Regions from separate parts of the Acidibrevibacterium sp. genome, predicted to be linked through region 2. Evidence: riboswitches for the same ligand, from Rfam matches in the RefSeq annotation. Region 2 holds a riboswitch; the other holds the start of a gene.

Region 1 (14,215 bases), on a different contig from region 2:
GGATAACGGTCATGAAAACCTGTGAGTTCCATGACATCGATACCGAGGCAGGCATTGTCGAAGATCCGCCAGGCATGGCTGCCGGGATAGTAGAGAAGCGGGCCATTATCGTCGTCGACATCCTCGAGCGCGAGCCAGACGCCGCACATCCAGCGCTCGGGATCGGAGCTGAAATGCAGGCTGTCGCTGTGGGCGCGCTGCTGCGAGCCGATGAAGAAATTGAGCGTTTGAAACGGAAATGCGGCCCGCCCATAGAGTGCGGCGAGCAGATCAAGGATTTTTTGGTTGCAGGCGATGGCGCGGACATCTTGGTGTTTCTTCCAGGCATCCTGGATACGCTGGGAGGGGGCGGAGCCGTTCAGCCAGCCTTCGCGATCGAACTGTGGCGCGAGATCATGTTTGATTCGCTCCGCTCGCGCCATGATGTCCGGGTCGGGCAAATCGATCACCGCGAAGCCGCGCTGGCGCAGATCGCGGGCGATCCGCAAAACGTCGTGCGCCGGCGCGAGATCATCGAAGATCTGGTCAAAAAACGGATTTTCGATGTTTGGCACACCCGGCAACGGGTTCTGGAAACGATTTTCGTCCGGCATGGGAAAAGCCATTTCGCTTGTCTTCGACACTGTTTCTCGTTTCGGTTTTACCTCTGCCCGGCAGCGACGTCGATGTCGTCGAACCCCTGGTAGCGATAGATCACCAAGGAGACGATCCAGGCGGCGATGAAGATGCCGATGATGATGAAGCCGAGGCTGCCGAAATTGTCGTTGAGCGCGCCGATACCATCCCAGAACCAGCCGCCGAGGCCGAGCTGGTCACCGATCAGGCCCAGCGCCTCGATCCCGCCGATCGCGACCGCGACCACGACCGAAACCAAGGTGATGGTGAGGTTATAATAGAGCTTGCGCATCGGCTTGACGAAGGCCCAATTATAGGCGCCCAGCATCAGGACGCCATCGGTGGTGTCGATCAGCGACATGCCGGCCGTGAACAAAGCCGGAAACACCATGATCGACCAGATCGAGAGGCCCTTGGCGGCTTCGGTTGCCGAAATACCGAGCAGCGCCACCTCGGTTGCGGTATCGAAGCCGAGGCCGAACAGAAAGCCGAGCGGAAACATGTGCCAGCCCTTGCTGATCAGCCGAAAGAGCGGGCGGAAGAAGCGGGCGAGCAGGCCGCGGCTGTTGAGCAGGAGGTCTAAATCCTGCTCCTGAAACGGGGCGCCGCGCCGCACCGCTTGGAATGTCCGCCAGACCGCGATCAGAATGACAAAATTCATCGCCGCGATCGCGAACAGAAATAGCGCCGAAACCAGCGTGCCGACCACGCCGCCGACGCTTTTTGCAAGGTTCATCTGTGACGCCAGCGCCTTCGCGGTGCCGGCGATGGCGGCTGCGGCGAGCAGAACGACGCTGGAATGGCCGAGCGCGAAGAAAAACCCGACACTGACCGGCCGCTTGCCCTCCTGCATCAGCTTGCGGGTGACGTTGTCGATCGCCGCGATATGATCGGCGTCGACGGCATGACGGAGCCCGAAGCCATAGGCGAGAAATGCTGTGCCGAGCAGCACTGGCTGGTGGCGGAACAGCATCAGCGCCCACGCCCAAACCGCGAGGTTGACGCCGAGCAGCACGGTATAGATGCCAATGATCGGCCGGCGGAGCGATGGCACAGGGGGCGCGGTCAGTGTTTCAGACGGATGGGAAGACATGAGACCTCTTTCGATGACGTCGCCTGTCTTCGGTGCGAGAAACAGAGGGAATCCCCGCCCCCTGCGGCACCGTTGACGTCAATGATGGCAGGTCTCCTGGCTCACGGCTCAAATGCCGACCACCACCTTCCCGGGATCCCGTCCCATTGTTACGGGCGGTTTCCCAGTGGCCTATCGGTGGCCGACTCACCGCTTACAGTTGCGGGGGCAGCCGCGGCTTAGGGGGCTCCGCACCGCGTTCCCTTTTCATCCCCTCCCGGGGAACCATCACACGGAGGATAAGCGCGCTGTTTCCGTCTCGTCAATCTGCGCGTCAGCCGGTTTCCTTGTCCGCTTAGGCGGACAGCCGCACGGTGTCCTCCGCCGGCGCATCCTCCGCCGGCGCTTCCCAATACGACCCGGTGCCGGCAAGCACGACCTCGAACCGTGTCGCATCGCCGAGCAAGCGCGCCGGGATCACGGCCTCGCCGTTGGTCCAGCGCCAGGAATCCTCGCCATGCCGTTCCAGAGGATAAAAACCGGTGCCGAGCGCGGGATCGTCAAGCGCGATCTCACGGCTTCCGGCGGGGCCGATCGCGACCAAGCGCCGCACCCGCACGCCGAGCCGACGCATATCCTCGCTATCGGCCGAAAGCCCGCCCGGCATCCAGACGCGCGAGCACAGATGGAGGTCGCCGGCGAGGCGGGGCAGGGTGAAGCGGAAATGCGTCGCCCCGACAGTTTCGGGCTCGCCCCGCCAGCCCCCGGCGGTGAGGTGAAGATCGGGCGCTTCGGTCAGGCGATACCCGTCCGCCTCGATCACCCCGATCAGCCGGGCGCGGATCGCGGCAAGACGCGGCCCGCCGGTGAGCCATGGCCGGCAGGCGCCGACCGATTTGTCTTGCTGCGGCAAGAAATCGGGATGGAGCGCCACGACATTGCCGGCATTGGCGAATTGCCCACGATTGCCGGTGTCGAGATAGGTTTCGGAGAACACCCCCTCGGCGAGCACGAGATCATGCTGGTCGAGTTCGATGTGGTAGTAGGTGACGCTGGTCGCCGCCATATCCTGGGTTACGGTGACGCCGTTCAAGAGCCGCTCGACATCGATCAGATGGTCGTCGATGCAGATGGCATGGCCGGGCGAGAGCACGAGATCGCGATGCGGCAGACCGGGGGCGAGGGTGCCGGCGGCGAGCCGCACCGGGCGCACCTGCTCGGGGCTCGGGTGGGTGGTGAGATCGACATGGCGATAGCCGATCCAGCGCACCGGCTTGAGCGGCGCGCCACCACCGGCGAAGGTCACGACGAGATCGCCGACCCGCAATTCCTCCACCGCCACTTCGCCGCGCACGGTGAGGATTCGTGTCCCGGCGGCGTAGCAGGCGGTGACGCTGTCGTTCGAGGCGTTGAAGACCGGTGTTGCGCCATCGATGGCGTTGATCGTCGCGATGGTGGAGGTGGTGCCGCCGATCGTGTCAGTCAGGTTGTAGATATTGCCCAAGGACGGGATGCTAGACTCCGCCGCGCCAAATGTTGGGCTGGAAGAAAGCGGGGTAACGGCGAAGGTCGCACCTTGCGCGTAGCCGGTAAGGTCGATCGTGTCGCCGCCGGTGAAATCGGCGAAGGTGCCGAGATTGGCGATGATGTCGTTGACGGTCGCGGTGCCACCGGGGGTCGCGGTGCCGCCGGGGGTCGCATAATCGAACAGGCCGCCGAAGGCGGTGACGCCCTGGGCGTAGGCGAGATTGACCGAACTCGCCCCGACGATGTCGATGGTGCCGGGGGTCGCGGCGACGCCGTTGATGGTCGAAGTCGGGGAGGCGAGGTTCAAACTGGCCGAACCGCCGTTTTCGACTTCGATCACGCCCCCGACGATAGCGGTGCCAGTATTGTCGAGAACGCTGCTATCGACGACGATCGTGCCCGGAGAGTAATAGGTGGGTGGCGAACCGGTCGAAAACCCGCCTTGCTGGACGGACAGATTGGCGACGGTGATGGTCGCCCCCGAAGTGATGTCGAGGGTTCCCTCCTGCTGCACCGCGATGACGGCATAGATCTCCGAAGTGGAGAGCGTGCCTACGGAACCGCCATTGACAATTTCGACATTGCTTCCGCTCACGGCTTCACTCCTTCTGTGTTCCTCGAGGCGACGGCGTCTGACCGCGACGTGATCGAACCAGCACCAACCTCAGCCGGGGCTGATCATGCGCAAAGCGTGGGAGGCACCGAGCGTCAGCCAAACTCACGCAACACACAAGGTAAATACTAACTTAAAAAATGACTCCGTCAACTAAAAATTAATCATTTGTTAAGGGGTCAAAGCTCTCAAGCCGCTTCGAACGGCCGAATTTCTCAAAAAAGAAATTTGTCGAGCGATCTAACCGGTGTTTCTAACCGGCGTTTTCTGGCCGCAGTCGCACGGCGAGAGGTAAGGAAGGGCCGTTATCGGCCGGCACGCCAGGGTCATGCGCGGCGAGGCTACGTGCCTCGGTGATGGGCGTATCGTGTTCGTGGCTGAGCGGCCGCCAAACGCCGCCGATGAGCACCTCGCTCGGCGCGAATTTCGCCTTATAGGCCATTTTCCGGCTCTCTGGCACCCAGTAGCCGAGATAGACATAGGGCAGATCCAAATCCCGCGCCCGCTCGACAAGCCACAACACCATCAGCGTGCCGAGTGAGCGGCGGGCGAGATCAGGCGCAAAAAAACTATAGACCGCGGACAAGCCGTCGCTCAGCCGGTCGGTCAGGCAGGCAGCGATAAGCCGGTCATCGGGGTCACGAAATTCGACGATGAAGGTCTCGATCGGGGTGTCCTCGACCATCGCGCGGTAATCGTAAAAACTCATCGTCGCCATGTCGCCGTCGCCATGGCGGTGCTGCTGATAACGCTGAAAGAGGTGAAATTGCTCGGCGGTGGCGCGCGCCGGCACCTCGAACCCCTCGGTCGCGGCATTCGCCCGCCAGATCCGCCTCGCTTGCCGCCCCTCGCGGAATGCCGCGGCATGGATGCGGATCGCAATGCAGGCCTGACAGCCCGGGCAGGCCGGCGCATAGGCGATATTATGACTGCGCCGGAAGCCGGCGCGCGAGAGCCGGTCATGGAGGGCCTCGGCGTCGGGGCCGGTGATTTCCGTGACCAGTTTCCGCTCCGTCCGCCCGGCCACATACGGGCAGGGCAGCGGCGCGGTGGTATAAAAAAACTGTGGTCGCCGCGGCGATTTATAGCTCATGGCACGCCCAATGTTTCCGGAGCATGACACCGGGGTCAACCCCGTTTGGCAAGAGTCAACCCGACATGGCCGAAAATGTTATTTGGCGAGGCGCTCGGCGCCGACCGCCGTCAAGCCGGATTAGGAGCCGATGACAACGCTTTCGCCACCAATTGCCGGCGGTCAGGGCGAGGCGGTCTTGACGGAACTGGCGATGGCGACGGGGTGGGCGCGATAGGCGTCGAGGCCGCGGCCGGGGATAGCGCCGAGCCTGGCCGGGGCCGAGGCGCTGGCGGCCGCCATGCCGCGCGCGATGACCCCGCCGCCGCCGCTGCCAGGTGCGGCCATCGGGATGATATGGGGTGGCGGCGCATGGCTCATCTGCAGTCTCGGCAGGGCGCCGCGCAGGCCACCGACCGGGCGCATCGCCGCGCCATCGGAGGCGGCGAGCAGCAAGTTGGCAGGCTGCACCGGCAGGCCCTGCTGCTCGCTGGTCCAGGCCGCCATCACCTTGCGTTGATAGGCGAAGGCGAGTTCGGGTGTCATGGAGTGATATTGCGCTGCGGCGCGCGCCCAATCCCCGGTCTGGGCGTGGAGCTGGGTCAGGAATTGCGCGGCATAATCGGCATTGGCGTTGGGATCGAAGGCCTGATCAAGGCTCACGAAGGCATGCGGGTGATGCATCAAATTGACTTGCAGGCAGCCGACATCGACCGAGGTGACGCCGCGCGCCTGCAACGCGCGGACGGCGGCGATGGCCTCGGCTTTGCTCGCGTAGAAATGCCCTTCGCCCTCGGCGTTCACCGTCCATGGCCAGGGCGCGAAGCTGCCGGTTTCGGCATCCTTGCGGCCGCTTTCCACAAGGGCGATGGCGCTCAGAAGATGCGGTGGGATGGCGTGGGTGCGCTCCGCCGCGTCAACCGCTTGCCGGCAGAGGAGGCCGAGCGCCGGCGCGATCAAGGGCCGCAGCATCGGCGCCAGCATGTCGGCGCGCGCCGCCGGCGCCAAAAGCGCACTTACCATGAGCCCCAACACCCAGATCCACGCTCGCATGGCGGCGAGAGTGGCGGAAAATTCTTAGCAAATCATTGAGAGGCTGACCCGGAATCAATCCGCAACAAATTTTTGTAAGTTGCATCAATGGGTTGGCACTTAATCGGGCGGCATTCGCGTTTCCGCTGATCGCTGGGTGGCAGCAGCGGGTTGCGTGATTTCAGTGGCTGCGATTCTCTCAGAGCCTGACCTAAAATTGGTTGACCGGCCTCGCGGCCTTTGATTCCCTTGGTTTGCGACAACTTTGGGAGATTCGCGATGCCTTGGAAGGAGGCCGATCGGGCGAAGTATGAAGTCATTCGGGCGCGCTATTCAAGCGATATGTCGGAGGCCGAGTTGGCGCTGATCGCGCCGCTGCTGCCCGGCGCGGACGCAAGCCGACGGATGCCCAGGTCATTCTCAACGCTTTGTTTTATTTGATCCGCTGCGGATGCCCGTGGCGATATCTGCCAAAGGATTTTCCGCCGTTCACGACCGTGCAAAACCGCTTCTACGCATGGCGCGACAGCGGCTTGTGGGCGCAAATCATCAGCGTTCTGGTGATGGACGCCCGCGAGGCGGAAGGCCGTCAAGCCGCGCCGACGGCGGTTGTCGTCGACAGCCAGTCGGTCAAGACGACGGAAGCCGGCGGCCCTCGTGGTTTCGATGCGGGCAAGAAGGTCAAGGGCCGCAAGCGCCATCTCGCCGTCGACACGATCGGTCTGCCCATCGAATGCCAGATCACGACCGCCGACGTGCAGGACCGCGACGCTCTCGCGCCGCTGCTGAAAGCCGTGCATCGCAAGAGCCCGTGGGTGAAAATGTCCTTCCTCGACGGGGGTTATCAGGGTGATGAAGCCCAGCGCGCAGCCTTCGAGGCGAGCCGTATTTCCATCACCGTCGTCAAGCGAACCAATAAAGCGGTGAAAGGATTTGTCGTGCTGCCGAAACGATGGGTCGTCGAGCGGACGCTCGGCTGCATCAATCGCTCGCGCCGTCTGTCAAAAGACTTCGAGGCAACTATCGAATCCGCTCTCGCGTGGTTGCAATTGGCCTTGGCTTTCCTTCTCATGCGAAGACTGGCAAGGCCGAAAGCCGGTCAGATTTAAAATTCGAGTCAGGCTCTATGGCATATCCAACGAAGCAGTGCAAAATATTGTCAATAATCAACTCGTCGACGAAATCCTTTTCCCGAACACGAGCGCGGCGAACTGGAGTTATGTTTATATTCCCTTTGCGAATGGGGTGCCGCAAAGCGCGACCTATTATTCCTCGTCCGGCGGCATCGTAGGCAATCCGACCGATGGCGTGTCCTCCCTGCCTCCGCCGACGCAGCCCGTATTTACAACGGGCATCTCGACCTCGGGCGGCGGCTCGAGCGCCGCCGGCGCCGCGGGCAGCGTGGTGCCCGATGCGGCCGCCTGGGGCGGCGCGGTCGCGGGCGCGATCGGAAGTCTGCTGTCAGATGGTGCCTCCGCCGTCGGCAACGTGGTCAACGTCGTCTTCTCATTCCTCGGGACCGTGCGATCGGCGCCCAACCCTCAGAACGTCGTCGCCCAATCGAATCTCGCCGCCGGTCTCGCGGAGGCGGCGGCCGCCGCGGATGCTGGGTGGACGAACATGGAGCAGAATCTCGCCGCCGCGAAAGGCCAGGCAACCGCCCCCCTCCCTTCGAAGGCGCGAAATGGACCCTTCCCGTCATCACCTGGAGTTTCGCTGACAGTCCGGGAAGCCCGGCCGCCCCGTTCAGCGGCTATGGGCAAACGGAATACCAAACGGCGATCGAGCAAGCGATAAAGACATAGGCTTCCGTCAGCGGTCTCAAGTTCGAACAGGTTTCCGATTCCCCGGGAGCGGATATCAGAATCGGATGGGGCAATTTCGACACACAGAGCAGCGGTGTCATCGGTACGACGTTCCTTGCGGCAAGCAACGGATCGATTCAGCCGGGGGTGATCATTCGGCTGGAAAATCCTTCCCAGGATCCGATTTTTTCCTATCGCGAGGAAGAGATGACCTACAAAGGCGAAAACGTGCAATTATATCAGGCGGCTTTGCATGAATTGGGCCATGCTCTGGGGCTCGCGGACAGCGCTGACAGGAATTCCGTGATGTTCGCCAATCTGGGATCGACCAACAGAACCCTCGACACGACGGATATCGCCAATATCCAGTCCCTTTGCGGTTCGGCATCCAACCAAAGCACCCCGCCCGGGTGGATCAGCACGCACGCCGCAGGGACGACGCCCGCGAACCCCGCGCATGGCGAAAGTCTATTTCATTGACCCCGCCCCTGATCCCCTTGCGAAACCCGGCGGGGGGCGCTATGTGCGGGCCATACACATTCTCCGCGATGTTACGGGGGGTGGCCTTCGCGGGCCGCCTTTTTTGTTTTGGATGGATTTGTTTTGGACGAGGATCGCCCGCATCATACCGGCCTCGAAGCCAAGCTCGCCGCGCGCATCACGCCGACGCTGGAAGCCCTCGGCTATGAGCTAGTGCGCGTTGCGGTGACCGGGCGCGAGCGGCCGGTGGTGCAGATCATGGCCGACCGTGCCGATGGCGCGCGCTTTGGCATCGAAGATTGCGAAGCGCTGAGCCGCACGCTCGGCGCCGTGCTCGATGTCGAGGATCCGCTGCCTGGCGCCTGGACACTAGAAGTCAGTTCCCCAGGGATCGACCGGCCGCTGACCCGCGCGAAGGACTGGAACCGCTTCGCCGGCCACCTCGCCCGCGTCGAGATGGTGGTGGCGCAGGAGGGGCGCAAGCGCTTCGTCGGCATCGTGCTTGGCGCCGACCACGCGACGGCGCGCCTTCGCCTCGAGGACGGCAGCGAAATCGCGCTGCCGCGCACTGAAATCCGCCGCGCCAAGCTGGTGCTGACGGAAGCGCTGCTCGCCGCCGATGCCGCCCTGCCGTTCAACGACAAACCGCTCAACTGATCCCATCACAAGAAACCGCCCATGAACGCGTCCGAAACGTCAATCGAAAGGTCTCATGCCATGGATACCGCGATCGCCCGCCCGGAATTGCTATTGGTGGCCGACGCCGTCGCGCGCGAGAAATCGATCGAGCGCGACGAGGTGCTGGAGGCGATGGAACAAGCCATCCAGAAGGCCGGCCGCGCCAAGTATGGCCATGAAAAGGATATTCGCGCCCGCATCGACAAGAAAACCGGCGAGGTGCATCTCTCGCGCTGGACCGAGGCGGTGGAGACGGTGGAGAACGAGGAGACCCAGATCCCGATTGCCATCGCGCGCAAGTTCAAGCCCGATATCCAGCTCGGCGAGCATCTCGTCGATCCGCTGCCTCCGATCGATTTCGGCCGCATCGCGGCGCAAACCGCGAAACAGGTGATCGTGCAACGTGTGCGCGAATACGAGCGCAAGCGCCAATATGAGGAATATAAGGATCGAGTCGGCGAAATCATCAACGGCACTGTCAAGCGCACCGAATACGGCAATCTCATGGTCGATCTCGGCCGCGCCGAGGCGCTGCTGCGGCGCGATGAGCTGATCCCGCGCGAGAGTTTCAGGAATGGCGACCGCGTGCGCGCCTATATCTATGACGTGCGCGAGGAGCCGCGCGGGCCACAAATCTTTCTCTCGCGCACCCATCCCAATTTCCTCGCCAAGCTCTTCGCCCAGGAAGTGCCGGAGATTTATGACGGCATCATCGAAATCAAGGCGGTCGCGCGTGATCCCGGCTCGCGCGCGAAAATGGCGGTGATCTCACGCGATTCCTCGATCGATCCGGTTGGCGCGTGCGTCGGCATGCGCGGCTCGCGCGTCCAGGCGGTGGTGCAGGAACTGCAAGGCGAGAAGATCGACATCATTCCCTGGAGCCCGCAGGCGGCGACCTTCGTCGTCAATGCGCTCGCCCCGGCGGAGGTGACCAAGGTGGTGATCGACGAGGAGGCCGGGCGCGTCGAGGTGGTGGTGCCCGACGACCAGCTCTCGCTCGCCATCGGCCGGCGCGGCCAAAATGTCCGCCTCGCGAGCCAGCTCACCCGCTGGGACATCGACATCCTCACCGAAGCCGAGGAAAGCGAGCGCCGGCAGGAGGAATTCCGCCGCCGCACCGGGCTTTTCGTCGAAGCGCTCGATGTCGATGACGTGATCGCTGGCCTCCTCGTCGCGGAAGGGTTCAACACCATCGAGGAACTGGCTTTCTCGCCGCCCGAGGAATTGGCCGAGATCGAGGGGTTCGATGAGGCCGTCGCCGCCGAGCTGATCCGCCGCGCCGAGGCATTTCTCGCCCGTCGCGACGCCGAACTCAACGAAAAGCGGGTCTCGCTTGGGGTCAGCGACGATGTCGCGGCGATCGCCGAACTGACCCCGGCGATGCTGGTCGCGCTCGGCGAAAAGGGCGTGAAGACGCTCGATGATCTCGCCGATCTCGCCGCTGACGAATTGCTCGAAATCGTCGGCAAAGGCGAGATGGACGACGAGACCGCCACCGCCTGGGCGAGCGCCATCATCATGACCGCGCGGGCGCATTGGTTCGCCGATGACGAAGAGAAGGAACAGAAAGACGCCTGAGCGCACACCTGATCCGCGATCGCCGCAAGACGCGCCCGAGGCGTTCCGCGCGGATGGCGCAGAGGACGATGCCGACGATGCGCTCGAGCGTGGGCCGCTGCGGCGGTGTTTGGTCACCCGCGCGCGCGCCGAGAAGGCGGCGATGATCCGCTTCGTCGTCGGACCGGAGGGCGCGATCGTCGCCGATCTCGCGCTCCGGCTGCCGGGGCGGGGAATGTGGTTGAGCGCCCGGCAGGATGTGTTAAAAGCTGCGGCGAAGCGGGGAGTGTTCGCGCATGCGGCGAAGCGGCCGGTGAGCGTGCCTTCGGATCTCGCCGCTAGTATTGCTGTCGGATTGCGAGCACGGATCGGCGAAACCCTCGGGCTCGCCCGGCGGGCTGGGCAAGCCGTCGCCGGGTTCGATAAAGCGCGGGAATGGCTGCTCTCCGGCCGCGCCGGTCTCGTCGTCGCAGCGCATGATGGCAGCGCCGAAGAACGGGCCCGGTTTCTCGCGGCGATGAAGCCGAGAGGCACGGTCGCGGTGGTCGATCCGCTCTCTGGCGCGGAACTGGGGCGCGTTTTCGCCCGTGAGCGGGTCGTGCATGTGGCGCTCGTTGCCGGGCGGCTCGCGGCCATGATCGCCGCCGATACCACGCGCCTCGCCGGAATCGAGGGCAGGGATGTGGCGTCATCGGGAGATGCGGCTTGAGGATTGAGCGCAAGCGGTCCATTGATGCGCGGCGGTGGCGCGAGGTCGCTTGGCGGGCGCCGGATGGCGCGCGAGGGCGCGACGCAGGAATGGGCGACAGATGGCAGGGCACGGGATACGGACGGGTCAATGACTGAAGGTAACGATCAGGACAGCGGCAAGGGGCGGCTTTCGCTGCGGCCGAGTGGACGGCTCGAGGGCGGACGCACCGTCGATGCCGGCTCTGTGCGCCAGAGTTTCAGCCACGGCCGCTCGAAAGTGGTGCAGGTCGAAGTCCGCAAGAAGCGGAGCGCCGCCCCCGTGGCTAATCCGGCCGCCTCGCCGGCGCCCGCCGCGGGGAGCGCTTCCGGCCGCAGTGAGCCGGCGAGCCGGGCTGCGAGCAGCGGCGTCGCCGGCAGCGGCCGGGCTTTGACCGCGGCTGAACTCGCCGCCCGTCAGCGCGCCCTCGTCGAACAGCAGCGCGAAGCGGCGCGGCGCGAAGCCGAACGCCGCGAGCAGGAAAAAATCTCCATTCTCTCCGCCGCCGAGGAAGCGCGTCGGCGCGAGGAAGAAGCGCGCCGGGCCGCCGAGGAGGAAGCGCGTCGCGCCGCCGAGGAGGAAGCCGCCCGCCGCGCCGCCGAGGCGGAGGCTGCCCGTCGCGCCGCCGCCCCATCCGCGCCGGCGGCCGCGCCGGCCGCCGCCACGAGTGGCGAGGAAGCCGCGCCACGCGCCGCGCCACGCGTGCCGGCGGCGGCGCCGGCGAGCAAGCCCGCGGCACCGACCGAGACCCTGCGTCTGCGTGGCGCGCGTGGCGAGGACGACGAGGAAGCCCGCCCTGCCCGCCGTCCTGGCGGCGCCCCGCCGGCGCGCAAGCCGCAAGTGCCGGCGGTCAAGAAAACCGCCGAGGATCGCCGTCGCGGCAGCCGCATCGATGTCCAGGCGGCGCTCGAAGACGAGGATGAGCGCGTGCGCTCGCTTGCCTCCATGCGCCGCCAGCGCGACCGCGAACGGCGGCAGGCGGAACTCGACCGGCTACGTTCGGACCAGGTGAAAGTTGTGCGCGACGTCGTATTGCCGGAAAGCATTTCGGTGCAGGAATTGGCCAACCGGATGGCGGCGCGGGCGCCGGAGGTGATCAAGACGCTGATGAAGCTCGGGGTGATGGCAACCATCACCCAGACCATCGACGCCGATACCGCCGAACTCGTGGTCCAGGAATTCGGGCACCGCGCCAAGCGGGTCTCTGACTCGGATGTCGAGATCGGTCTCGCCGGTGCCAGCGACGACGATGCGGCGATGATCAAGCGCCCGCCGGTCGTCACCGTCATGGGCCATGTCGATCACGGCAAGACCTCACTCCTTGACGCGCTCCGCGCGACCGATGTCGCCGCCGGCGAAGCGGGGGGGATCACCCAGCATATCGGCGCCTATCAGGTGCGGCTTGGCTCGGGCGAGCGGATCACCTTCATCGACACGCCCGGGCACGAGGCGTTCACCGCGATGCGCGCGCGCGGCGCCAGTGTCACCGATATCGTCGTCCTGGTGGTCGCCGCCGATGACGGGGTGATGCCGCAAACCATCGAGGCGATCCGTCACGCGAAAGCCGCCGGCGCGCCGATCATCGTCGCCATCAACAAGATGGACAAGCCCGGCGCCAACCCAGACCGGGTCCGGAACGATCTCCTCAGCCACGACATCGTGGTCGAATCATTGGGCGGCGATACCCAGGAGGTCGAGGTCTCGGCGCTCAAGCGCACCGGCCTCGACAAGCTCGAGGAGGCCATTTTGCTGCAGGCCGAGATCCTCGATCTCCGTGCCAATCCTCAGCGCGCCGCCGAAGGCACGGTCATCGAAAGCCGGCTCGATCGCGGGCGCGGCCCGGTCGCGACCGTCCTCGTCCAGAAAGGCACGCTGCGGCAAGGCGATATCGTCGTCGCCGGGGCCGAATGGGGGCGGGTGCGGGCGATGCTCGATGATCGCGGTCAGCCGCTACGCGAGGCGCTGCCGTCCGCGCCGGTCGAGATTCTCGGTCTCGCCGGGGTGCCCGGGGCTGGCGAGCCGCTGGTCGCGGTCGAGAACGAAGCGCGGGCGCGCGAGATTTCCGAATTCCGCCAACGCAAAGCGCGCGAGCGGGTCAACGCCGGCGTTGCCGCCGGGCGCGGCACCCTCGATCAGATGCTGGCGCGCATCCAGGCCGGCGAGCAGAAAGAGGTCGCGGTCCTGATCAAGGCCGACGTCCAAGGCTCGGCGGAGGCGCTGGCGGTCACCGTCAGCAAGCTCGGCAGCGAGGAGGTCAAGGTTCGCGTCCTTCATGCCGGCGTCGGCCAGATCACCGAAAGCGATATTCAGCTCGCCAAGGCCTCGGAGGCGGTCGTCGTTGCCTTCAATGTCCGCGCGACCGCGCAGGCCCGCGAACTCGCGCAGCGGGATGGCGTCGATATCCGCTATTACAGCATCATCTACGAGGTCGCCGACGACGTCGAAAAGCTGGTGCGCGGCAAAACAGCGCCGAAAGCCCGCGAGAAATTCCTGGGCTACGCCGAAATCCGCAAGGTGTTTGATATCACCAAGGTCGGCAAGGTCGCCGGCTGCATGATCACCGAGGGCGTGGTCAAGCGGGGCGCCGGCGTGCGGCTGCTGCGCGACGGCATCGTCATCCATCAGGGCGAATTGTCGCAGCTCAAGCGCTTCAAGGACGATGTCCGCGAGGTCGCGCGCGGCTATGAATGCGGCCTTTCTTTTGCCGGATTCAATGATCTCCGCGAAGGCGACATCGTCGAATGCTTCGAGACCGAGCTGGTTGCGGCATGAAGCGCGCCGGAACCAGCCCGCGGCAATTGCGGGTGGCGGAAGAGATCCGCCACGTGCTCGCGGCGGTTTTTGCGCGCGGCGAGTTTCGCGACCCCGAGCTCGCCGCCGCGCGGATCACCATCACCGAAGTGCGCATCACCCCTGATCTCAAAGAGGCGAGAGTGTTCTTCGCGCGCCTCGGCCGCGCCGATGGCGCCGCCCTGCTGCCGGCTCTGGCGCATGTCCAGCCTTTTCTGCGCGCCCAGGTTGCGAACGCCATGCGCCT
Region 2 (14,215 bases):
CGTCGGGCGCGACCCCGCGGCGCTGGACGAAGCCGGTGTCCTCCGCGCCGCGATCGAGAGTCTCGCCGAGAATTTTTCCGATGCCGTCATCGCGCCCGCCTTCTGGGGCGCGCTGTTCGGCCTTCCGGGCCTTGCGCTTTACAAAGCCGCGAACACCGCCGACAGCATGATCGGCCATCGCACCGCGCGTTTTGCCGATTTCGGTTTTGCCGCGGCCCGCTTCGATGACCTGATCAATCTCCCGGCGGCGCGGCTTGCGGCCCTCTTGCTCGCGCTCGCGGCGCCGCGGCGTCTGCCGGCGGCGCTGCGGGCGGCGTTGCATGATGCGCGGCATCATCGCTCGCCCAATGCCGGCTGGCCGGAGGCGGCGATGGCGGGCGCGCTCGGGCTCCGCCTCGCCGGGCCACGCGTTTATGAGGGCATCGCCGTGTTCGACGCTTGGATGGGCGATGGGCGGGCTGAGGCGAATGCGCGCGATCTCGCCCGCGCGCTCGCGCTCTATCGCCGTGCCGTCGCGCTCACCCTCGCTCTCGTGCTGGTTTTCGCCGTCATCGCGCGAGGCTGAGGAGGGCCGCGAGATCGATATGGCGGGCGAGATGATCGGCCAGGGCATCGAGCGTCGTCTCGATCAGGTGGTCGAACGAGAGCAGCCGTGACGCGGCGCCAAAACGCGCGAGCCAGCCGGCGCGGGCCGCATCATCGGCGAACATCCCGTGCAGGTAGGTGCCGAAAACCCGGCGATCGAGGGAGGCCGCCCCCTCTGCGCGGCCATCGGCGAGGCGATGCAGAGAATGGGCGAGGGCGGGGCCGAAACTCTCGCCGAGATGCATCTCATAGCCGCGCACCGGGGTTTGATCGAGGAGATTGACGCCGGCCACTTCTGCGAGACGTTTTGCCGGCCCGAGAACGGTACGGAACGCGAGCAGGCCGAGACCGGGCGAGTGGCCGGCCTCGCCTTCAATCCCGTCAGGATCTGCGATGTCCTCGCCGAGCATTTGAAACCCGCCGCAAATCCCGATCAGCGCGCCGCCCTGGCGATGATGGGCGAGAAGATCGATGTCCCACCCTTCGGCGCGCAACGCCGCGAGATCGGCCCGTGTCGCTTTCGAGCCGGGGAGAAGAATGACATCAGCAGGCGGCAACGGCGCGCCGCGCGGCGCGAGTGTCAGCGCGATGTCGGGCTCGGCAAAAAGTGGGTCGAGATCGTCGAAATTCGCGATATGGGGCAAAAGCGGCACCACGAGGCGAAGCCGCCCCGCGCGGGCAACGCTCGGGGCGAGATCGGCGGCATCTTCCGCCGGCAGATGGCGCGCTTGCGCAAAAAACGGCACGAGGCCGAGCGCTGCCCAGCCGGTGCGGGCGGCGATGAACTCCATGCCATCAGCGAACAGCGCGGCATCGCCGCGCATCCGGTTGATGATGAACCCCTTGATCAGCGCTTCATCTTCCGCCGCGAGCACGGTTTTGGTGCCGATCACGCTCGCGATCACGCCGCCGCGGTCGATATCGCCGATCAGTACCACGGGCAGCCCGGCGGCGCGCGCAAATCCCATATTGGCGATGTCGTTTTCGCGGAGATTGACCTCAGCGGCACTGCCTGCGCCTTCGACCAGAACCAGATCATGCGCCGCGCCGAGTTCGGCGAAGCTTTCGAGAATGGCAGGCAAAAACGCGTGCTTTTTCACCTGCCAGGCGCGCGCCGGCGCCGCCCCGACCACGTGGCCGCGCAACACGATCTGCGCCCCGATCTCGCTTTGCGGCTTGAGCAGCACCGGGTTCATATGCACGCTCGGTGCGATCCCCGCGGCCCGCGCCTGCAGCGCCTGCGCCCGCCCGATCTCGCCGCCCTCCGGTGTCACCGCGGCATTGTTCGACATGTTCTGCGGCTTGAACGGCGCGACACGGAGCCCGCGCCGCGCAAACGCACGACAAAGCCCGGCAACGATCAGCGACTTGCCGACACTCGAGCCGGTGCCTTGGAACATCAGCGCGCGCGCTGTCATGAAAGATCTTCTTTTTCTGAAGAAAAAGAAGCAAAAAGACTTTTGTCCCGTTTCCTCAGAGCGGCCAGTGCCGCAGGCACTGGCCAACGGGGAAAAGTTTTTTGGTTCTTTTTTTCAAAAAAGAACAGATTCTTCCTCAAACTCATGGAACTCTTAAAACTCGATCCCCTGCTGCGCGCGCACGCCGGCGGCGAAATGATGTTTCGTGAGTGTCATTTCCGTCACCAGGTCGGCCGCCGCGCAGAGTTCCGGCTTGGCGTTGCGCCCGGTGATGACGATGTGCTGCATGGGTGGCCGCGCCGCGATCGCTGCGAGAACCTGATCGAGCGCGAGATAATCATAGCGAAGGGCGATGTTGAGTTCGTCGAGGATGACGAGCGCGATGTCTTCGCGGGCAAGCAGGCGGGTGCTCACCGCCCAGGCGTGCGCGCAGGCGGCGATGTCGCGGGCGCGGTCCTGGGTTTCCCAGGTGAAGCCTTCGCCAAGCGTGTGCCATTCCATGAGATCATCGAAACGTGCCAGCGCCGCGCGCTCGCCGCTCTGCCAGGCGCCTTTGATGAATTGCACGACGCCGACCCGCCGCTGATGGCCGAGCATGCGCAGAGCGAGGCCGAAGGCCGCGGTCGATTTGCCCTTGCCTCGCCCGGTATGGACGATGAGGAGGCCTTTCTCGATGGTTTTCGCCGCAACCTCGACGTCCTGAACCGCCTTGCGTTTGGCCATGCGGGCGCGGTGGCGGGCGTTTTCGGGCGGCTCAGCAGTCTCATTCATGGGCGTTTCACCTCGATCGGATAGCCGGCGACCATCATCAGCACCCGATCGGCGCGGGCCGCAAGTCTTTGATTGAGCGCGCCGGCCTCGTCACGGAACCGCCGCGCGAGCGCATTATCGGGCACGATGCCGAGCCCAACCTCGTTCGCGACGAGCGCGATCGGCGCGGGATGGGCGAAAAGCGCCTCCTCGAGCGCCGCCGCCGCGAGCGCGATATCGTTGCCGGCGAGCATCAGATTGGAAAGCCAGAGCGTCAGGCAATCGACCAAAGTCGGGAGCGGCGCCGCATCGCTGATCGCCGCGGCGAGCGCGATCGGCGCCTCGATCGTTCGCCAGCGTGGCCCGCGCCGAGCGCGGTGGGAGGCGATCCGCGCCGCCATTTCGGCGTCCCCGGCTTCGGCGGTCGCGATATAGGCGAGCGGGCCGGGATGGCGCGCGATCAGGCGCTCGCCCTCGGCGCTTTTCCCTGAGCGCGCACCGCCGAGAATGAGGGTCATCCGCGCCATCGCCGCCCAACCTCCCGCATTGACTTCCGAACCCGCCCGCCCATAAAACCACAGCGATGGTTCTTCCGCGAGGGAGATGAAAAGGGAACGCGGTGCCGGGCGCATGGGGCGCCCCAAAGCCGCGGCTGCCCCCGCAACTGTGAGCGGAAAGCCTCTGTCCAAACGCCACTGGGATTTCCGGGAAGGCGGGCGGGGGCGACGGATCCGCGAGCCAGGAGACCTGCCATCACCCTTGATCGCGCCACCAGGCGGGGTGCCCTGGCGGCGACGGCGCGTTGCGCCGCTTCCGTTGCCGCGATGGCGGCTGCGGGCGATGCCGTGCCCCGGAGAGTGCCGCATGCGATCTGCCAATGTCACCAATTCGGGGTCGGGCAAAATCCCCGCGACCATCATCACCGGCTTTCTCGGCGCCGGCAAAACCACTTTGGTGCGTCACACGCTCGAACAGGCTGGCGGGCGGCGCATCGCGATCATCGTCAATGAATTCGGAGAACTTGGCATCGACGGGGACTTGCTGAAAAGCTGTGGCATTCCCGGCTGCGCCGAGGACAGCATCGTCGAACTCGCCAATGGCTGCCTGTGCTGCACGGTCGCCGAGGATTTTCTGCCGACCATGGCCGCCCTCCTCGATCGCGCCGAGCCGCCCGAGCATATCCTGATCGAAACCTCGGGCCTCGCGCTTCCGAAACCGCTGATCAAGGCGTTCAACTGGCCAGACGTGCGCGCACGCACGACGGTCGATGGCGTGATCGCGGTGCTCGATGCCGCGGCGGTGGCGGCGGGGCGGTTCGCCGACGATCCGGCGGCACTCGCCGCTCAACGCGCCGCCGATCCGGCGCTCGATCACGACAACCCGCTCGCCGAGGTGTTTGAGGACCAGATCAACGCCGCCGATCTCGTGCTCCTCAATAAAGCCGATCTCCTCGATCCCTTGGCGCTCGCGGCCTTGGCCGCTGACATTTCGAAGAAAATTCCACGCGCGGTGAAAATTCTCAGCATCACGCAGGGAAAAATCGATCCCGGCATTCTGCTCGGGCTCGCCGCCCAGGCCGAGGACGATCTCGCGGCGCGCCCGTCCCATCACGATGCTGTCGATGGCGCGCATGAACATGATGATTTCGAGAGTTTCGTCCTCGATCTTCCCGAAACGGCTGAGCCGGAGCCCCTGATCACGCGGCTTCGCCTGCTCGCTGAGCAGCACGACATTCTCCGCGTCAAGGGATTTCTCGCGCCGCCCGATAAGGCGTTGCGCTGCGTGATCCAAGGCGTCGGGGCGCGGTTTCAGCATTATTTCGATCGCCCATGGCGCGCCGATGAGCCGCGCCGGGCGCGCCTCGTGGTGATTGGCGAGCGTGGTCTCGATCGCGCCGCGATCAGCGCCGCACTGACGCACTGAGCCGATGCATCTCCTGGTTCGCGAGACGCGCGCGCTCGATGAAGACGAAGCGGCGATCGATCTCGGCCAGAGTCCGGCCGACATGGTATTTCTCTCGTTTGCCGCAAGCGATCTCGCCGCCGCCGCACGCGCTTGGGCACGGTTGCGGGCGGGATGGCAGGAGGCGGCGGCGCCGCGCCTTCGCCTTGCCAATCTGCGACAACTCCGGCATCCGATGTCGGTCGATCTCTATCTTGAAAACGTTGCGGCAAACGCGCGAGTCATCATCGTTCGCTTGCTCGGCGGCCTCGATTACTGGCGCTATGGGGTGGAGGAACTCGCCGCCCTCTGCCGCGCGCGTGGGATCGCGCTCGCGCTGCTCGCCGGCGATCAGCGCGAGGATGCGGAACTCGCGGCTCTTTCCACTGTGACGGCGGCGGCGCTTGCGCGGCTCGATCGCTTCTTTCGCGAAGGCGGCGTTGACAACGTTGCCGGCGCTCTCGCGCTCGCCGCCCATCTCGGTGGTTTCTGCGAGGATAGCGGCGCGCCGGTCGTCGCGATGCCGTCTTGCGGCGAATACGCTCTGATCACGCCGGACGTCACGCGGCAAAGTGCTTGGGCAGAGGCGGCGATCGTCTTTTACCGCGCCCATCTTCTCGCCGGTGATATCGCGCCGATCGAGGCTTTGGCCGCGGCGCTGGCGCGCGCCGGCGTTGCCGCGCGGCTGCTCTTTGTCGATTCGTTGAAGGAGGCGACGGCAAGGGCGTTTATCGCCGAAACCCTTGCCGCGACGCGTCCTGGAATCGTGCTCGCGGCGACCGGGTTTGCCGCGCGCGGCGAGGATGGAACACCCTCGCCGCTGGAAGCGGCGGAAGCGCCGATTTTGCAACTCGTGCTTGCTGGCGGATCACGCGAGGATTGGGAAAAATCGCAGCGTGGCCTCGCACCCGCCGATCTTGCAATGCAGGTGGTGTTGCCCGAGCTCGATGGCCGCCTGCTCGCCGGTGCGATCTCTTTCAAAGCGCCGGCAAGCCCCGCCAGCGATTGCGAATTCGTGCCCGAGCAGCACGCGCCCGATCCCGGCGGGATCAACCGCGCCGCGGACCTTGCAATCGGCTGGCTGCGGCTTGCCGCGACACCGCCCGCCGAGCGGCGGCTTGCGATCGTGCTTGCCGATTATCCGACCCTCGTTGGTGGGCGCGCGCATGCTGTCGGGCTCGATACTTTGGGCAGTCTCGCTGAAATATGCGATCTCCTTGGCGCCGGCGGCTACACCATTGCACCCTTCGCGCGCGAAGCCTTGGCGGGATCGCTGTGTGACGCCGAGCCGACGCCTATCCTCTCGCTTGCGGCGTATCACGCGCTCTATGCCGAATTGCCGGCGGCGGCGCGCGAGCGGATCATCGCTGCTTGGGGCGCGCCGGAAGCGGATCCCGCTTGCGTTGGCGGGCATTTCACGCTGCGCCATCTTCGTCTCGGCAATATCCTTGCCGCGATCGAGCCCGATCGGGGTGAGGCGCGGCGGCGCAAGGAAACCTATCACGATCCCGATCTGCCACCGCGCCATGGCTATGTCGCGTTTCACCTTTGGCTCCGCCATCGCGAGCGCATCCATGCTCTTGTTCCGCTCGGCGCGCACGGCATGCTGGAATGGCTGCCGGGCAAGGCGGTGGCGCTGCATGAGGCGTGTTTTCCAGCACTGCTCGTGCGCGGTCTTCCGGTGATTTATCCTTTCATCGTCAACAATCCCGGCGAGGCGGCGGCGGCGAAGCGGCGGCTCGGCGCACTTACGCTCGGCCATCTGACGCCGCCCTTGATGCGCGCCGGCTTGCATGGTGAGGCCGCCGCGCTCGAACGCCTGATCGACGATTATGCGGCGGCGTCCGGGCTCGATCGAGAGCGCGCACGCCATCTTCGCCGTGAGATTCTCGCGCGCGCGCGCTCATCCGGCCTTGCCGCCGAAGCCGGGTGCGAGGATACCGCGCGCGAGGACGAACTGCTTGCCAAACTCGATGCCTATCTCTGCGATATCAAGGATCGCCTGATCGGCGACGGGTTGCATGTGTTTGCGCGCGCGCCGGCGCAACGGAGCGCCTTGTTGGCGGCGCTGCGCGAGGCGGCGCCGACGATCGGCGAAGCGGAGATCGCTGCCCGCCTCGATGCCTCGGCGCCGAATGAAGCGCGGAACTTTCTCGCCGCCCTCGATGGCCGCTTCATTCCGCCCGGCCCGGCGGGCGCCCCCTCGCGAGGGCGGGTCGATGTGTTGCCGACCGGGCGCAATATCATCAGCCTCGATCCGCGCGCCATCCCCACGCGCGCCGCCGTCGCGCTCGCCGAGAAACATGCCGCCTCTTTGCTCGAGGAACATCTGCGCCGGCATGGCGCCTGGCCCAAGCGGCTGGTGATCGATCTCTGGGGGAGTGCGACGATACGGACCGGCGGCGAGGCCTTCGCGCTCGCCCTGGTGCTGCTCGGGGCGCGGCCGCTTTGGGACGCGGGCTCGCACCGCGTCAATGGGATCGCGGTGCTCGCGCTCGCCGAACTCGACCGGCCGCGCATCGATGTGACACTGCGCATTTCCGGCCTGTTCCGCGATGCCTTTGCCACCCAAATCGCGTTGTTCGACGATGCCGTCACGATGATCGCGGCGCGCGACGAAGACGCGGCATGGAACCCGCTGGCTGCGCGCGCGCGGCAAAGCGAGGAGGTGCGCCGGATCTATGGCCCGGCGCCCGGCGTCTATGGCCTCGCACTCGGCGATTCGGGTGATCCCGAGACGGGATCAGCGGAGTTCGGCCGTACCTATCTCGCCCAGTCGGCATTCGCCTATGGCACGGGGCACGACGGGCTTGCTGATCAAGCGGGATTGGCGGCCCAGATTGCCGGCGCCGACGCCTATTTTCATATCGCCGATCATAATGAACATGACGTCCTCGCCGATGACGAAATCGCTGCCCACGCCGGCGGCTTTGCCGCGGCGGCGGCGCTGCTTGGCGCAAGCCCCGCGCTCCATTACGCGCGTCCCGCGACCGACGGCTTGCGTGTTGTGACCTTGGCCGAGGAGATCGCGCAGGTGACGCGCGCGCGCGCCGCCAACCCGCGCTGGATCGCGGGACAAATGCGCCACGGCTATCGCGGGGCCGCCGAAATCGCGCGCGCGGTCTCGCCGCTTTCGCTCTTTGCCATGACTTTGCCTTCGCGTTTCGATCGCCAGTTCGATCTCTTGTTTGCGGCAACCCTTGGCAACCCCGAAGTCGATGCGTTTCTCGCCCAAGCCAATGGGGAGGCGCGCCGGGCGCTCGCCGGGCGCTTTGCCGCGATGCGCGCGCGCGATCTCTGGCGCTCGTGGCGCAATGATGTCGGCGAAATCCTTGCTGGCATTCTCGAACCATGAGCAAGCGAGACTATCTCCGCGACGGCGCTGCCATCTATGAGCGCTCTTTTGCGATCATTCGCGCCGAGGCTGATCTCGCGCGGTTTTCGCAAGCGGAAGCGACGATCGCGGTGCGCATGATCCATGCGTGCGGCATAGTCGAGATCGCCGATGATCTCGTGTTTCACCCCGATTTTTGTGATGCCGCGATTGCGTCACTTGCCGCTGGCAAACCGATTTTCTGTGACGCCAACATGGTCGCGGAAGGGGTGACGCGCGCCCGCCTTGCGGCCGCCAATCCGGTGATCTGCACGCTTGCGGCACCGGGCATCGCGGCGCTTGCGTCGCGGCTCGCAACCACACGGTCGGCGGCCGCGCTCGATCTTTGGGGAGAGGCCCTCGCCGGCGCCCTCGTTGTCATCGGCAATGCGCCAACCGCGCTGTTTCGCCTTCTCGAAATGCTCGATGCCGGCGCGCCGCGGCCGGCGGCGGTGATAGGGATGCCGGTCGGCTTCGTCGGCGCCGCGGAGTCGAAAGCCGCGCTTGCCGCGGATGGCCGGGTGCCGTTCCTCGTTCTGCCTGGTCGGCGCGGCGGCAGCGCGATGGCGGCGGCGGCGGTGAATGCGCTTGCGGGGCTCGCGCGCCGATGACAAATGATGTCACGAGGGCGGGCGTCCTGCGGGTGATCGGCGTCGGCCCTGGCGATCCCGAATTGATGACGCTGAAGGCGGCGCGGCTCTGCGCGGCCGCCGGCGTCGTCGCCTATTTCGCCAAACGCGGCGAGCGCGGCCATGCCCGCGCCATCGCAGCAAACCATATCCGGCGCGATTGCGAGGAAATCCGCCTCGAATACCCGCTCACCACCGAAATTCCGAGCGACGATCCACGCTATCGGCGCGAGATTGCGGCGTTTTACAAGGATGCCGCGGCGCGGCTTGCGGGGCTGCTGGGCGCCGGGCGCGACATTGCCCTGCTTTGCGAGGGCGATCCGATTTTCTATGGCTCTGGCCTTCATCTTCTCGAACGTCTCGATGCCGATTTCGCGACCGAAATCATCCCTGGCGTCTCCGGCATGAGCGGCTGCTGGGCGCGGGCGCGGCTGCCCTTGCTGCGCGGCAGCGACTGCCTTGTGGTGCTGCCCGCGACCCTCGATGCGGCGACGATGGCCGCCAAACTCGCCTCCGTCGAGGCCGCCGTGATCCTGAAACTCGGGCGTAATCTCAGCAAGGTTCGTAAAGTTCTGGAGGATGCCGGCCGGCTCGTTGACGCCGCCTATATCGAGCGGGGCACGATGGCGGAGGAGTGCGTGATGCCGCTTGTCGCGCGCGATCCGGCGTTACCCGCGCCCTATTTCTCGCTGCTTATCATCCCCACCCGCGGCAGCCGGCGATGAGCGGGCGGGTTTTCGTCATCGGAATCGGGCCGGCGGGTGAGGCGATGATGACGCAAGAGGCGAAAGACGCGCTGGCGCAAGCGAGCGATGTCTTCGGCTATGGCCCCTATCTCGCGCGCCTTGCCGAAATCCCGGGTCAAAGTCGGCATCCGTCCGATAACCGCGTCGAACGCGCGCGCGCCGAGCAGGCGCTGGCGCTGGCCGCAGCGGGCAAGCCGGTCGCCCTGGTCTCAGGCGGTGATGCCGGCGTTTTCGGCATGGCGGCGACAGTGTTCGAGGCAATAGAAGCCGGCGATCCCGCGTGGCGGGCACTCGATGTCTCCATCATCCCCGGGATCACCGCGATGCTCGCGGCGAGTGCCCGGCTCGGCGCGCCGCTCGGGCATGATTTCTGCGCGATCTCGCTCTCGGACAACCTCAAGCCCTGGGCCTTGATCGAAAAGCGCTTGCGGGCGGCGGCGGACGCGGATTTCGTCATCGCGCTTTACAACCCGATCTCGCGCGCACGGCCCTGGCAGCTCGGCGCGGCGTTCGCGATTTTGCGCGAGACGATCCCGCCCGAGACCCCGGTCGCCTTCGCGCGCGCGATCGGGCGCGCCGATGAGCGGATCACGCTGTTTTCGCTCGCGAGCGCCGATCCCGCGCACGCCGACATGGCAACCCTGGTCATCATCGGCGCGCGGGCGAGCCGGCTGATCGCGCGCCGCGATGCACGCGCGTGGTTTTACACGCCGCGTTTTGCGTCATGAAGCCGCCCGAGCCAGGCGAGCGCGCCGTCGCGATCGGTGACGACGGGACCGCTCGCTGGCGGCGGCGGGCGGGCGATCATCACCACCGGAATCGCGAGCGCCTGCGCCGCATCGAGCTTTGCGCGCATCGCGCCGCCGGAATTCTTGCTCACCAGAACCTCGATCGCCCGCGCGGCGAGCAGCGCGCGCTCGTCATCTTCCGAGAATGGCCCGCGTGCACTGATGATATCGCAATCGGGCGGGAGGAAGGCGGGATCGGGTGGATCGACGCTGCGGATCACATAATGATGCCAGGGGGCGGCGCGGAAGGGCAGGAGATCCTGGCGGCCGATGGTGAGAAAAACACGCCGCCGCTTTGGCCCAAGCGCCTGCGCCGCGGCGGCGAGGTCGCGGACGATGGTCCAGCGCTCGCCGGGTTTGGCGACCCAGGGCGGGCGGGTGAGGGTAAGCAGCGGCACCCCGGCGATGGCCGCCGCCTTGCGCGCGTTGGCCGAAATCTGCAACGCAAACGGGTGCGTTGCATCGATCATGGCGGCGATTCGGTGCGTTGCAAGAAAGGCGGCGAGACCGGCAGCGCCGCCGAACCCACCGCAGCGCCAGGGGATCGGCGGCGGCGCTGGGTTTTTCGTCCGGCCGGCGAGCGAGAGCAGTGGCGCGAAACGCGAATCCGGCGCGAGCACCCGGGCGAGTGCCATGGCCTCCCCGGTGCCGCCGAGAATGAGTATGCTCATGGCGTCGGGTGGCGGCGTTTCCGGGGCGACGTGCGGTGACAATGGATCAACCATGGCTCGGGATTCTCGGCATTGGCGAGGATGGTGTCGAGGGGCTTTCAGCGCCGGCCCGTGCCCGGCTTGCGGCGGCGCGGGTGGTGTTCGGCGGCGCCCGCCATCTCGCCCTCGCCGCCTCGCTGATCAGCGGCGAGGCGATCGCCTGGCCGGCGCGTTTGAAAACCGCGATTCCGGCGATCCTCGCCCGCCGTGGCGTCCCGGTCGTGGTGCTGGTCTCGGGCGATCCCTCATGGTTCAGCCTCGGCAGTCTGCTCGCCGAGCACGTGCCGATGGCGGAAATAGCGATTTTGCCGGCGCCGTCCGCGTTCTCGCTCGCTTGCGCCCGGCTCGGCTGGCCGCTTCAGCATGTGACGACGCTCTCGCTCTGCGGCCGGCCGCTTGCCGCCCTCATCCCGCATGTGCAGCCCCATCGTCGCGTTCTCGCGCTCTCGGCCGATGCGACGACGCCCGGCGAGGTCGCGGACCTGCTCCGCGCGCGCGGTTTTGGGCCGAGCCGGATCCATGTCCTCGAAGCGCTCGGCGGGCCGGGTGAGCGCCGGCGCGACACCACGGCCGCGGATTTCGCGCTCGAAGATATCGGCCCGCTCAACCTCATCGCCCTCGAACTCGTGGCAGTGCCGGGTGCTGCGGTCATTCCGCGCGCCGCCGGGCTCGCCGATGAGTTTTTCGCGCATGACGGGCAGATCAGCAAACGCGAAGCGCGCGCGCTGGCGCTTTCGGCGCTGGCGCCAAGGCGGGGCGAATTACTCTGGGATATCGGCGCCGGCGCGGGTTCCATCGCGATCGAGTGGCTGCTCGCCGATCCCGCCAATCGGGCGATCGCGATCGAGGCTGACCCGACGCGGGCGATGCGCATTCGCCTCAATGCCGAAAATCTTGGTGTCCCCGGGCTCGAGGTGGTCGCAGCCGCCGCGCCGGCGGCACTCGCGGGACTTTCCCGGCCCGATGCCGCCTTCATCGGCGGCGGCGCGCGCACCGAAGGGATGATCGAGGCCGTTTGGGCGGCCCTTGCGCCGGGCGGGCGGCTGGTTGCCCATGCCGTTGCGATCGAAACCGAAATGGTACTGATGGCAGCGCGGGCGGCGTTTGGCGGGCGGATGACCCGGATCGGGATCGAGCGGCTCGAGGCGCTCGGAACGTTGCACGGGTTTCGCCCGGCGATGACAGTGACGCAATGGGCGGTGGAAAAGCCGTGACGGACGCGGTGGTGGTGGCTGGCCTTGGCTGCCGGCGCGGTGTCGCGCTCGCGGCGGTTCTGGCGATCTTGCGCGATGCCGAGGCCGCTTCCGGCGCGCGCCCGACGCGGCTTGCCATCCCCGATTTCAAACGCGAGGAAGTCGCCTTCGCCGCTGCTGCCGCTGAACTCGGCCTGCCGCTTTGCCTGATCGGGGAGAATGCCCTCGCGGGCGCGCAGAAGCAGACGCAAACCCAGTCGGACGCGGCGCGGCGGGCAACCGGGTTCGCCGCCATCGCCGAGGCGGCGGCGTTGGCCGCGCTCGCCCCGGGGGCGCGGCTCATCCTGCCCCGCATCACCGGCGCGGGCGTCACCTGCGCGCTTGCCGAAGGCCTCCCGCGATGACGGTGCATTTCATCGGCGCGGGGCCGGGGGCGGCCGATCTCATCACCCTCCGCGGCCGCGATCTGCTCGGCCGTTGCCGCGTCTGTCTTTACGCCGGCTCGCTGGTTGCCCCAGAGATTCTGGCGTTTTGCCCGCCGGGGGCGCGCCTCGTCGATACCGCGCCGCTCTCGCTCGATGCCATCGAGCGCGAGTTTCTTGCGGCCCACGCGCATGGTGAGGATGTCGCGCGGCTGCATTCGGGCGATCTCGCGGTCTATAGCGCGGTCGCCGAGCAGATCAGGCGTCTTGCCCGCCTCGGTATTCCCTATACGCTGACCCCCGGGGTTCCCGCCTTCGCCGCCGCCGCCGCCGCGATCGGGCGCGAATTGACTCTGCCCGAGCGCGCGCAGAGCGTGGTGCTGACGCGGATTTCTGGCCGCGCCTCGAAAATGCCGGCACGCGAACGCCTGAGCGCCTTTGCCGCGACCGGGGCGACACTCGCGATCCATCTCGCGATCCAGGCGCTGGCGCGGGTGGTTGGCGAGCTTATGCCGGTTTTCGGTGCGGATTGTCCGGTTGCGATCGTTGCCCGGGCGAGCTGGCCGGATCAGCGCATCGTCTGGGGCCGGCTCGGCGATATCGAGGCGCGCCTGGCCGCCGATCCGATCGGGCGCAGCGCCCTGATCCTGGTCGGGCCGGCGCTGGCGGAGGAGGATTTCGCCGAAAGCGCGCTCTATGACGCCGCTTATGTGCGCCGGTTCCGCGGGGCGCGATGAACCGGGGCAAAGGGCGCGCGGCCGAGGAGATCGCCGCCGCGATCGAAAACCAGAATTTCGAGCGCGATGCCGCTGCCCGCAAGCAGATCGGCCGCAACCGTCCAGGCGGCGCCAGCGATGGCATCAGCGAGCGCAAAGCCGGCATCGCGCGCGAGAGTTTCGGCATGGAGCGCGGTTTCGGCGCGGGCGATGGCATCGGCAAGCGGCGCTGGCGCGCCGGCCCGTTGCGCGAGGGTGGCCAGCGCGGCGAAATCGACCAAGCCGCGCTTGGCGTGGAGATCGAGCCTTCCCTGGCCGAGTTTCGCGAGCTTCGCGATGCCGCCGGCGATCGAGAGCCGCGGCACCGGGTGCTGGCGGAGATATTTCAGCATCCCGCCGACGAAATCGCCCATGTCGATCAGAGCCGTCTCGGAGAGTCCGTGCAGCTGCCGCACCGCCGCTTCCGAGGTTCGCCCGGTCGCGCCCGCGATATGGGTGAGCCCGGCAGCGCGGGCGACGTCGATGCCGCGCTGGATGCTGGCGATCCAGGCGGCGCAGGAATAGGGGATGACGATCCCGGTGGTGCCGAGCACCGAGAGCCCGCCCTGTATGCCAAGCCGCGGGTTCAGCGTCTTTTCGGCGAGCTTCTCGCCGTTTTCGATGGAGATTTCGACGATGACATCGCCGGCCGCGCCGTGGCTTGCGGCGACTTCGCCGATCGCGGCGCGGATCATCTGGCGCGGCACCGGGTTGATCGCCGGCTCGCCGGGCGGGATCGGCAGGCCCGGGCGGGTGACCATGCCAACCCCGGGTCCGGCGCGAAAGACAACGCCGGCGCCGGCCGGCGCGGGCGAAACGCGGACCCGGATCAGCGCGCCATGAGTGATATCGGGGTCGTCGCCAGCGTCCTTGACCACGCCGGCGGTCGCGAAATCGGCGGAGCG

Evidence for each region. Region 2 has a riboswitch for cobalamin ahead of cobW (cobalamin biosynthesis protein CobW). Riboswitches for the same ligand answer to the same signal wherever they lie in the genome.
Region 1: linked by a shared signal. The riboswitch ahead of ACP5M5_RS10100 (HoxN/HupN/NixA family nickel/cobalt transporter) and the one ahead of cobW (cobalamin biosynthesis protein CobW) in region 2 are both predicted to bind cobalamin.

What each region holds. Positions count from the first base shown of each region.
Region 1 covers NZ_JBMFWJ010000031.1:2,633-16,847, forward strand. The annotation lists gene ACP5M5_RS10095 (phytanoyl-CoA dioxygenase family protein) at 1-593, opposite strand, end outside; gene ACP5M5_RS10100 (HoxN/HupN/NixA family nickel/cobalt transporter) at 641-1,708, opposite strand; cobalamin riboswitch at 1,778-1,992, opposite strand; gene ACP5M5_RS10105 (Hint domain-containing protein) at 2,043-3,809, opposite strand; gene ACP5M5_RS10110 (arginyltransferase) at 4,081-4,920, opposite strand; gene ACP5M5_RS10115 (lytic transglycosylase domain-containing protein) at 5,083-5,922, opposite strand; partial or broken gene ACP5M5_RS10120 (IS5 family transposase) at 6,211-7,040, shown strand; gene ACP5M5_RS10125 (hypothetical protein) at 7,078-7,728, shown strand; partial or broken gene ACP5M5_RS10130 (matrixin family metalloprotease) at 7,752-8,216, shown strand; gene rimP (ribosome maturation factor RimP) at 8,340-8,873, shown strand; gene nusA (transcription termination factor NusA) at 8,934-10,472, shown strand; gene ACP5M5_RS10145 (RNA-binding protein) at 10,441-11,160, shown strand; gene infB (translation initiation factor IF-2) at 11,290-13,950, shown strand; gene rbfA (30S ribosome-binding factor RbfA) at 13,947-14,215, shown strand, end outside.
Region 2 covers NZ_JBMFWJ010000004.1:25,635-39,849, forward strand. The annotation lists gene cbiB (adenosylcobinamide-phosphate synthase CbiB) at 1-565, shown strand, start outside; gene ACP5M5_RS02525 (cobyric acid synthase) at 549-2,003, opposite strand; gene cobO (cob(I)yrinic acid a,c-diamide adenosyltransferase) at 2,157-2,774, opposite strand; gene cobU (bifunctional adenosylcobinamide kinase/adenosylcobinamide-phosphate guanylyltransferase) at 2,771-3,280, opposite strand; cobalamin riboswitch at 3,321-3,522, shown strand; gene cobW (cobalamin biosynthesis protein CobW) at 3,618-4,676, shown strand; gene cobN (cobaltochelatase subunit CobN) at 4,681-8,049, shown strand; gene ACP5M5_RS02550 (precorrin-8X methylmutase) at 8,046-8,678, shown strand; gene ACP5M5_RS02555 (precorrin-2 C(20)-methyltransferase) at 8,675-9,421, shown strand; gene cobJ (precorrin-3B C(17)-methyltransferase) at 9,418-10,170, shown strand; gene ACP5M5_RS02565 (cobalt-precorrin-6A reductase) at 10,146-10,901, opposite strand; gene cbiE (precorrin-6y C5,15-methyltransferase (decarboxylating) subunit CbiE) at 10,943-12,154, shown strand; gene ACP5M5_RS02575 (cobalamin biosynthesis protein) at 12,151-12,537, shown strand; gene cobM (precorrin-4 C(11)-methyltransferase) at 12,534-13,292, shown strand; gene ACP5M5_RS02585 (cobalt-precorrin-5B (C(1))-methyltransferase) at 13,262-14,215, opposite strand, start outside.